3 regions of the Sphingopyxis lindanitolerans genome follow, and region 2 is predicted to be linked to each of the others. Evidence: predicted binding sites of a transcription regulator. Region 2 holds the regulator's gene; each other region holds the start of a gene.
The links. Region 2 encodes LexA, which represses DNA repair genes until DNA is damaged. Its sites were predicted from a motif close to GTTCCNCNCTTGTTCT; they were not measured.
Positions count from the first base shown of each region.

Region 1: CVO77_RS15610 (ribonucleoside-diphosphate reductase subunit alpha) is a predicted target of LexA. The motif match lies at 1,671-1,686, and genes of this name have one in related genera.
Region 3: recA (recombinase RecA) is a predicted target of LexA. The motif match lies at 1,902-1,917, and genes of this name have one in related genera.

Region 1 is NZ_CM009578.1:3,271,547-3,274,823, forward strand. Features, by position in the region: gene CVO77_RS15610 (ribonucleoside-diphosphate reductase subunit alpha) at 1-1,631, opposite strand, end outside; gene CVO77_RS15615 (EAL domain-containing protein) at 2,284-3,277, opposite strand, start outside.
Region 2 is NZ_CM009578.1:680,615-683,891, forward strand. Features, by position in the region: gene CVO77_RS03210 (molybdopterin molybdotransferase MoeA) at 1-971, shown strand, start outside; gene lexA (transcriptional repressor LexA) at 1,037-1,720, shown strand; gene CVO77_RS03220 (ComEC/Rec2 family competence protein) at 1,674-3,277, opposite strand, start outside.
Region 3 is NZ_CM009578.1:1,060,003-1,063,279, reverse strand. Features, by position in the region: gene CVO77_RS05110 (hybrid sensor histidine kinase/response regulator) at 1-1,514, shown strand, start outside; gene CVO77_RS05105 (response regulator) at 1,507-1,857, shown strand; gene recA (recombinase RecA) at 1,994-3,073, shown strand.

The DNA.
Region 1 (3,277 bases), 1.6 Mb from region 2:
AGGAAGTCGAGGTGCTGGACGCTGCCGCCGCGTTCGAGGATCGAGTTCCAGATCGCGTCGCTGTTCTTCGCCTTGTCGACGAGCAGGGCTTCCAGATGCGGGTTGCGGATCGAGAAGCTGCCCGACAGCGTCTTGTGCGTATAGATATTCGCCGGGATCGGCTCGATGCACGCGCTGGTGCCGCCGCAGATGATGCTGATCGACGCGGTCGGCGCGATCGCCATCTTGCAACTGAAGCGCTCCATCACGCCCTGATCGGCGGCGTCGGGGCAGGGGCCGCGTTCCTTGGCGAGCAGCATCGACGCCTGGTCGACCTGCGCGCGGATATGCTTGAAGACGCGCAGGTTCGACGATTTCGCCATCGCGCCCTCGAACGGCAGGCCGCGCGCCTGGAGGAAGCTGTGGAAGCCCATCACGCCGAGGCCGACCGAGCGTTCGCGGCTGGCCGAATATTTGGCGCGCGCCATTTCGGGCGGGGCGCGGTCGATATAGTCCTGAAGGACGTTATCGAGCATCCGCATCACGTCTTCGATGAAGCCCTTGTCGCCATTCCACTCGTCCCAGGTTTCGAGGTTGAGGCTCGAGAGGCAGCAGACCGCGGTGCGATCGTTGCCGAGATGGTCGCGGCCGGTGGGCAGGGTAATTTCGCTGCACAGGTTCGAGGTCGAAACCTTCAGCCCCAGGTCGCGGTGATGCTTGGGCATCATGCGGTTCACCTGGTCGATGAAGATGATATAGGGTTCGCCGGTCGCAAGTCGCGTTTCGACGAGCTTCTGGAACAGGCTGCGCGCATCGACGCTGCCGCGGACGCTCTGATCCTTGGGGCTGCGCAGGTTGAATTCAGTGCCGTCGCGGACGGCCTCCATGAACTCGTCGGTGATCAGCACGCCGTGATGGAGGTTGAGCGCCTTGCGGTTGAAGTCGCCCGACGGCTTGCGGATTTCGAGGAACTCCTCGATCTCCGGATGGCTGATGTCGAGATAGCAGGCGGCCGAACCGCGACGCAGCGAGCCCTGGCTGATCGCGAGGGTCAGGCTGTCCATCACCCGGACGAAGGGGATGATGCCGCTGGTCTTGCCGTTGAGGCCGACCGGCTCGCCGATGCCACGCACGCTGCCCCAATAGGTGCCGATGCCGCCGCCGCGCGAGGCGAGCCAGACATTCTCGTTCCACGTCTCGACAATGCCTTCGAGGCTGTCGGGGACCGAATTCAGATAGCAGCTGATCGGCAGGCCGCGGCCGGTGCCGCCGTTCGAGAGAACGGGGGTCGCGGGCATGAACCACAGCTTCGAGATATAATCATAGAGGCGCTGGGCGTGGTCCTGGTCGTCGGCATAGGCCGACGCGACGCGCGCGAAGAGATCCTGATAGGATTCGCCGGGGAGAAGGTAGCGATCCTGCAACGTTTCCTTGCCGAAATCGGTGAGCAGCGCGTCGCGGTCGCGCACGGTCACGACCTCGAATCGGCGCGCGTGGACCTTGGATTCGCTGCTGTCGTTCAGCTTCGCCGCCGGCTGCGCGTCGGGAGCCGATTCGCCCTTCGTTTCGAGGGGCGCCGGAGCGTCATTCTTTGCCAGTTCCACCGTCGCCACGTCGCTCGTCTCCACCCGTTCCGTCTCGCGAAAATCCATTTACTCGTCCCCGTTCTACCCATGCGCCGAGGCGCATATGTTCCTGTCTTGTTCGACCCAGGGCGAAGCCCCGATCCTAGCATCTAAACGCATCCCCGTGGGACTTATTTTCGGCGCAAAGAGGGTTTTCCCGAGCCCATGGTTCATGGGCAACGGAAATCCGCCACTTTCGGCCTGATACTATTTCTTGGGGTGCCCCCGTGGCTGACCCACCACCCATAGTGCCACGTCGGCGCTGCGATGCAAGACGGTAAATGACAGATTGAGGACTCAACTCGTCGATATTTTGATTCGGTTCACCGCGCGAAAAAGGCGCCCACGGCTCCAAAGCACGCTTTTCCTAGGTGCTTCGGCGCGTGCGGTGTGAAACGAAAAAAGGACACCTCGGCGGCGCCATCGACCTGCTCGCAAAGGGCAAAGAAAAAGGGCCCCGGACAAGTCCGAGGCCCTTATTCTAATTTTTATCCAGGTTACGCGTCCGAGCCGCCGTTGCCGGTGCCGCCGCCACCCAGGAACTTCCAAAACCAACCCATGTCAGATCTCCTGTCGGCACTGCCCACGAGGAACAGTTAACGGAGCATATACCTTAATAGATAAGGTAAATCGAGTCTTAACTATAATTGCACACGGGCGATTGCCGCCAATCTGGCAGTCAGGCGGTGCGGCTGTGGGGAGGGGCGGCGAGGCTATTTACCAGTTCGGAAAATAGCTGCGGTTTTCCAAGCAGATACCCCTGCCCGACGTCGCAGCCCAATTGTTCCAGAATTGCCAGCGTCGGCGCGTCTTCAATGCCTTCGGCGACCGCGACGGCGCCGAGGCGGTGCGCGAGATCGATCGTCGATTTGACGACTTCGAGGTTCCGCTGCGAATCGCGCATGGTCATGACGAATCGCTTGTCGATCTTGATTTCGTCGGCCTCGATTTCGGTCAGATATTCGAGGTTCGACTGGCCGGTGCCATAATCGTCGATCGACAGGCGGATGCCGGCGCGGCGGAGCTGCGCGAGCGTCTGCTTCGCCTGGCGGCTATTCTCGATCTGCGCGGTTTCGGTGATCTCGATCGTCAATTTCTCGGCGGACAGGTGATGCGCGGTCAGCATGACGCGGATTGTCCCGACGAGATCACTGTGGTCGAGCAGCGTCGCCGACAGGTTGACCGACATATGGATATCGAGCCCGCGCTGGTGGAGGTCGGCCGCCGACCGGATCGCCTGATCCATGACGAACAGGGTGAGGCGATAGATGTCCTGGCTTTTTTCGGCCTGGACGATGAACTCGTCGGGCGGGATCGGGCCGCGCGTCGGATGCGTCCAGCGCGCGAGCGCTTCGACCCCGACGAGCTGTTTCGTCGCAATCCCGTACTGCGGCTGGAAGGCGACCCAGATATCGCCGCCCGACAATGCGTCCTCGAGCTGCGAGTGAAAGGATAGTTGCCAACCGGCATCGTCCTTTTGCCGCGGCGTATATTTGGTCCACAGCGACCGGGTGCGAATCGACTTTTCGGCGGCGACCAGCGCGGCGGCGAGCCGCTGCGCGTTCGAACCCTCGAACTCGTCGTTGACGCCGAAGGCGATGGCGACGTCGACGCGAAGCTCGCCGATGGTGAGCGGCGCGTTGAACAGCGCGGCCAGGCCGGCGAGTTGCCCC
Region 2 (3,277 bases):
TGGCGGCGGGCGCGGTTCCCTCCGCGCCGCTCGCGCCGGGCGAAGCGGTACGCATCTTCACCGGCGCGCTGCTCCCCGATGGCGCCGATACGGTGCTTATTCAGGAAAATACCGCCGCCGAAGGGGCAAGCCTCGCCTTGACCGGCGACGCGCCCGCCGCGCGCGGCGCGAACATCCGCGACCGCGCGAGCGATTTCGCCGCGAGCGACCGGCTGCTCGCCGCCGGAACGCGGCTGACGCCCGGCGCGATCGCGACCGCGATCATGGGCGGCGCGGCGCAGCTTGCGGTCGGCGGGCGGCCGCGCGTCGCGGTCATGACCACCGGCGACGAACTGGTGCAGCCGGGCCGCGCGCTCGCCCCCGGACAGATACCCGACAGCAACGGTCCGATGCTCGCGGCGCTGCTCGCGGGCGAACCGGCGGAGGTCGGCCTGCCGCTGCACATGCGCGACGACCGGGCGATGATTTCCAGTATTCTCAAGGATCTAGCGCGACGTCACGACGTCATCGTCACCGTCGGCGGCGCCTCGGTCGGCGATCACGACCATGTTCGCGGCGCGCTCGAAGATGCGGGCGGCCACGTCGATTTCTGGAAGGTCGCGATGAAGCCGGGCAAGCCGCTGATCGCGGGAATGATCGGCGACGCGCTCCTGCTCGGCCTGCCCGGTAATCCCTCCTCCGCCTTCGTCACCGCGATCCTGTTCCTGCTTCCGCTCGTCCGCCATCTCGCGGGCGCGCGCGACCCGCTGCCCGCCATCCGCCGCGCGCCGCTCGCTGCGCCGCTCGCCGCAGGCGGCAGCCGCCGCGATTATCTGCGCGCGCGGGTCGACGACGGCTGCCTCGCGCCGTTCGGCGAACAGGACAGCGGCCGCACCGTTCCGCTCGCCGAAGCGAAGGCCTTGCTGCTCCGCGAGACCGGCGCGCCCGCCAAAGCCGCGGGCGACCTCGCGGACTATATCGACATCGCTTGACAAGTTCCGCTTTGTTCCACTATCGTTCTCCCTATGTCCGGAACTGACATCATGGAGAACGACAGATGTTGACCGCGAAGCAGCATGAACTGCTCCACTTCATCCAGCAGCGCCTCGACGCGAGCGGCATTTCGCCGTCGTTCGAGGAGATGAAGGAAGCGCTCGGCCTCAAGTCGAAATCGGGCATTCATCGCCTGATAAGCGCCTTGGAAGAAAGGGGCTTTCTCCGCCGCCTCCCCAATCGCGCCCGCGCGCTTGAGGTGCTGAAGACGCCCGAGGGCGTGAAGGCTCCGGTGCCGGGCGATCGCGACAATATCGTCCCGCTGCGCAAGCCCGCCCCGGCGCTGCGCCCGATCGCCGCAAACGACATCATCGAGGTGCCGCTGCACGGCAAGATCGCCGCGGGCGTGCCGATCGAAGCGTTCGAGGATCACAACCAGCTCGCGGTTCCCGCCGCGCTGCTCGGCGCGGGCGAACATTATGCGCTCGAGGTGTCGGGCGATTCGATGGTCGAGGCGGGCATCTTCGACGGCGATTATGCGCTGATCCAGAAAGCCGACACCGCGCGCGAGGGCGATATCGTCGTCGCACTGGTCGACGGGCAGGATGCGACGCTCAAATATTTCCGCCGTGAAGGCAAGATGATCCGGCTCGATCCGGCCAACAGCGCCTATGAGCCGCAGCGTTACGAGGCCGCGCGCGTCATGGTGCAAGGGCGCTTGTCGGGACTGCTTCGTCGTTACCACTAAGCTGGTCGGGCTGGCGCCACGGATGCTCGTCGCCCGCGCGGCGCACGGCGACGACCCGCGGCCTGCCCGCCAGATAGATCGCCAGCCCGCCGCTTTCCGCCAGGCTGTCGCGGCCGATCGTCAGCCAGCGCCCGACGCATTCGCGCGGTAACCAGCGGTCGCTGATCACGACATCGGCGGCGTCGCAGGCGGCCGCCATGTCGGCCCCTTCGATCCGGTCGCGGCCGCGCGAGGCCAGGATGACGCGCTGCGCGCCGTCAACGCCCTGGCGCCAGCGGCAGAAATCCACATTGCATTCGACATGGTCCAGATCGGCGAGCGCGCCGAGCGGGGTGTCGATCCCCGCCGCCTCGCGCATCGTATCGCGCACGAAATCGCCGGCGCGATCGCGCAGCAGCGCATAGCCGCCGCCGGGCGCCGCCGCCGCGATGTTGCGCCCGTCGCCGGTGATCAGCAGGTCGGGGCGCGGCTGCGCAAGCAGCGCCGCGATACCGATCGCCAGCGGCACCGCGCCGGCCCGGCGCCAGCGCGTCCGCCAGAGGAGAATCCACAGCCCGCCGCCGACCGTCAGCGCAAAGCCCCAGCGCGGAAAGATCGGCAGCGTCGCGACCGCCCCCGGCGTGCCCGCCACCGCATGCGCGAGCGCGATGAGCAGGCGCAGCGCATGGTCGGCAACCCACCAGAAAGGCGCGCCAATGCCGATACTGTCGAACAGCAGCCCCGCCGCTTCCATCGGCATGATGACGAAGGTCGTGAGCGGGATCGCCACGACATTGGCAAGCGCGCCATAAAGCCCCGCCTTGTGGAAATGGAACAACGCGATCGGCGCCAGCGCGACCTCGACGACCAGCCCGGTGATCAGCAGCCCGGCCAGTCCCCGCCCCCATCGCCGCGGCAAACCCTCGTCGCGCCGCGCGAGGAAGCGCCGCATCGTCGGGCTTTCGTGCAGCGCAACGATCGCGGTCACCGCCGCGAAACTGAGCTGGAAGCTCGGCCCGGCGAGCGATTCGGGACGCCACAGCAACACGATCAGCGCCCCCGCCGCGACCAGCCGCAAGGTCAGCGCCTCGCGCCCCATCAGGAAAGCGACGAGGACGAGCAGCGCCGCGATCAACGACCGCAGCGTCGGCACCTCGGCCCCCGCCAGCCAGGTATAGCCCGCCCCGGCGAGCGCCCCGGCCGCCGCCGCGATCGGCAGCACATATCCTTCCAGCGCCAATCGCCGGCTGAGCGCGAACAGCCGCATCGCGACGAGCATCGCGAAGCCGATCACCGCGGTGACGTGCAGCCCGCTGATCGACAGCAGGTGCGCCAGCCCGGCGCGGCGCATCGCCTCGTCATCCTCGGGCGAAATCGCGCCGCGGTCGCCGGTGACCAGCGCCGCCGCGATCCCGCCCGGCGACCCCGCCACCTGGCCGTGGATATGCGCGCTCAATCGCGCGCGCAGCGGCTGGCTGCCGCCCTTCGCGCCGGGCCGCCGGGCGACGTCGCCCAGCACCGTGCCGACCGCGCCGATGCGGTCGAACCAGGCGCGCTGCGCGAAATCATAGCCGCCGG
Region 3 (3,277 bases), 380 kb from region 2:
AAACCTATGTCGAGACCTTGCTGTCGCTGCTGCCCTTCGGGCTGGCACTGGTCGATCGCGACGGTCGCTTCCTGTACATGAACCGCGCTTTCATCCGCGCCGCGGGCATCGGCGCGAACCGGACGCCGCGCTATCCCGGCGACCTGGTCGTCGGTGAGGACAAGGGGCCGCTCGCCGACATGATCCGCCGCCACAGCAGCGGGCAGCAAGTCGGCGGCGACCTGTCGATCCGGCTGATCGGGCAGGGCGACGACCCGGTGTCGATGCGCGTCGTCGGGGTGCGCGGGCTCGGCGAGGCGGCGGTGCTGCTCAGCCTCAAGGATTCGAGCGAGGAGTCGCGGCTGAAGCGCCAGGTCGCGCAGGCGTCGAAGATGCAGGCGGTCGGCCAGCTCGCGGGCGGCGTCGCGCATGATTTCAACAATATATTGACCGCGGTGCTCGGCGCCTGCGACCTGATGCTGATGCGCCACACGCCCGGCGACAGCGACTATGACGATATCCAGCAGATCCGCAGCAACGCCAATCGCGCCGCCAGCCTGACGCGGCAATTGCTCGCCTTCTCGCGCCAGCAGACGCTGCGCCCGCAGATCTTGCAACTCCCCGATGTGATCTCTGAGGTCTCGCATCTGCTCAAGCGGCTGATCGGCGACACCATTCAGCTTATCGTGCACCATGGCCGCGGCCTGGGCGCGGTGCGCGCCGATCCGGGGCAGCTCGAACAGGTGATCATCAACCTCGCGGTCAACGCGCGCGACGCGATGGCGGGCGCCGGCACGCTGACGATCGAGACCTATCCGGTGTCGGCGGCCGACGTGCGCCAGATGGGCAATGAGTTCATGCCCCCCGCCGATTACAGCGCGCTCAAGGTCAGCGACACCGGCAGCGGTATTCCCGCCGACGTGCTGCCCAAGATTTTCGAGCCCTTTTTCACGACCAAGGACGTCGGCAAGGGGACCGGGCTTGGCCTGTCGACCGTCTATGGCATCATCAAGCAGTCGGCGGGCTTCATCTTTGCCGACAGCCGGCCGGGCGAGACCAGCTTCACCATCTACCTCCCCGTCCACCGCGCCGACCATGACGTCCCCGCGGTGCCCGCGCCGCCGGCGAAGCCCAAGAAGAGCCAGTGGGGCACCGGCACGATCCTGCTCGTCGAGGATGAGGATATGGTGCGCGCGGTCGCGGAACGCGCGCTGACCCGTGCGGGTTATAGCGTCGTCACCGCCTCGCAGGGCGAGGAAGGGCTGGAGCGCTTCGCCGGGATGGAAAAAATCGACCTGATCGTCAGCGACGTCGTGATGCCGACGATGGACGGCCCGGCGATGGTGCGCGCGATGCGCGCGAAGCGGCCGACGCTGCCCATATTGTTCATGTCGGGCTATGCCGAGGAGCAGCTCCGCCAGTCGATCGATATCGCCGACGTCGCTTTCCTGCCCAAACCCTTTTCGGTCGCGCAACTGGCCGAGGCGGTGTCGGCGGCGCTCGACGATGCGGCGCATCGGGCGGGCCGTGGCTGAGGCATCGCGCATCCTGCTCGTCGAGGATGACGTGCTGATCGGCATGATGCTGGCCGACATGTTCGACGCGCTCGGCCTGCCCGAACCCGCGCAGGCGACGACGAACGACGAAGCGCTGGCGATCATCGCCGCCGAATCGATCGGCGGCGCGCTGATCGACATCAACCTTGGCGATGAAAAGGGCTGGCCGGTCGCCGACGCGCTCGCCGCGCGCGACATTCCTTTTGCCTTCACCTCGGGCGGCGGCGACATGATCCCTCCGGCGCACGCGCACCGGCGGCTGGTGACCAAGCCGTTCCGCCTGACCGACATCGAGGCGGCGATCGCGGAGTTCGGGGCCTGACCCATACGCCGCCCCCGCCTTCGCTGAGGCGGCGAACTATTTTTGTTCCCCTCTTGTTCCACGAGAACAAATGTGGCACATGGGGTCCGGCGTTGCGATGCTTCCGCGGTCGCTCTAGAGCAGGAAAGGACGGCAAATGGCCGGACAATTGTCACTCGTCGAATCGGGGAAATCAGTGAACGGAACGGACAGACAGAAGGCGCTCGACGCTGCGCTCGCGCAGATCGATCGCGCGTTCGGCAAGGGCTCGGTGATGAAGCTGGGCTCGAAGGAAGCGATGCAGGTGGAGGCGGTGTCGACCGGCTCGCTCGGGCTCGACATCGCGCTTGGCGTCGGCGGCCTGCCGCGCGGCCGCGTCATCGAAATCTATGGCCCCGAAAGCTCGGGCAAGACGACGCTGGCGCTGCATTGCATCGCCGAGGCGCAGAAGATGGGCGGCACCGCCGCCTTCGTCGACGCCGAACATGCGCTCGATCCGGGTTATGCGAAAAAGCTGGGGGTCGATATCGACGAACTGATCGTGTCGCAGCCCGACACCGGCGAGCAGGCGCTCGAGATCGTCGATACGCTGGTGCGATCGAACGCGATCGACGTGCTCGTCATCGACTCGGTCGCCGCGCTGGTGCCGCGCGCCGAGATTGAGGGCGAGATGGGCGACAGCCATGTCGGGCTTCAGGCGCGCCTGATGTCGCAGAGCCTGCGCAAGCTGACCGGCTCGATCAGCCGTTCGCGCTGCATGGTGATCTTCATCAACCAGCTCCGCATGAAGATCGGCGTGATGTACGGCAATCCCGAAACCACGACCGGCGGCAACGCGCTCAAATTCTACGCTTCGGTCCGTCTCGACATCCGCCGTACCGGCCAGATCAAGAATGGCGACGAGATCGTCGGCAACACGACGCGCGTCAAGGTCGTCAAGAACAAGGTCGCGCCGCCGTTCAAGCAGGTCGAATTCGACATCATGTACGGTCAGGGCATCTCCAAGATCGGCGAGATCCTCGATCTGGGCGTCAAGGCCGGCATCGTGGAGAAATCGGGTGCCTGGTTCAGCTATGATTCGATCCGCATCGGACAGGGCCGCGAAAATTCCAAGACCTTCCTCAAGGAAAATCCGGAACTGATGGAGCGGCTCGAAGCTGCGATCCGCAGCCGGACCGACGCGGTGGCCGAAGAGATGATGGCCGGTCCCGACGACGACGGCGGCACCGACGCCTGATCATAACCGATTGCCATCCCGGCCGGTTTCGCGCTCCTGTGGAATCGGTCGGCCGACGGCGGCGGGCCTCGCAGCCTCCTTGCGGCTGCATCGCACCTGCACATGTCCCTCTCCTGCAGGTTGGCCCGCCCGCCGTTGAACCATCCAGCCTTTGCGCACGGCGCCCGTTGCGCCTTGCGCGGGTCATGGCAGAGGTTACAAGCG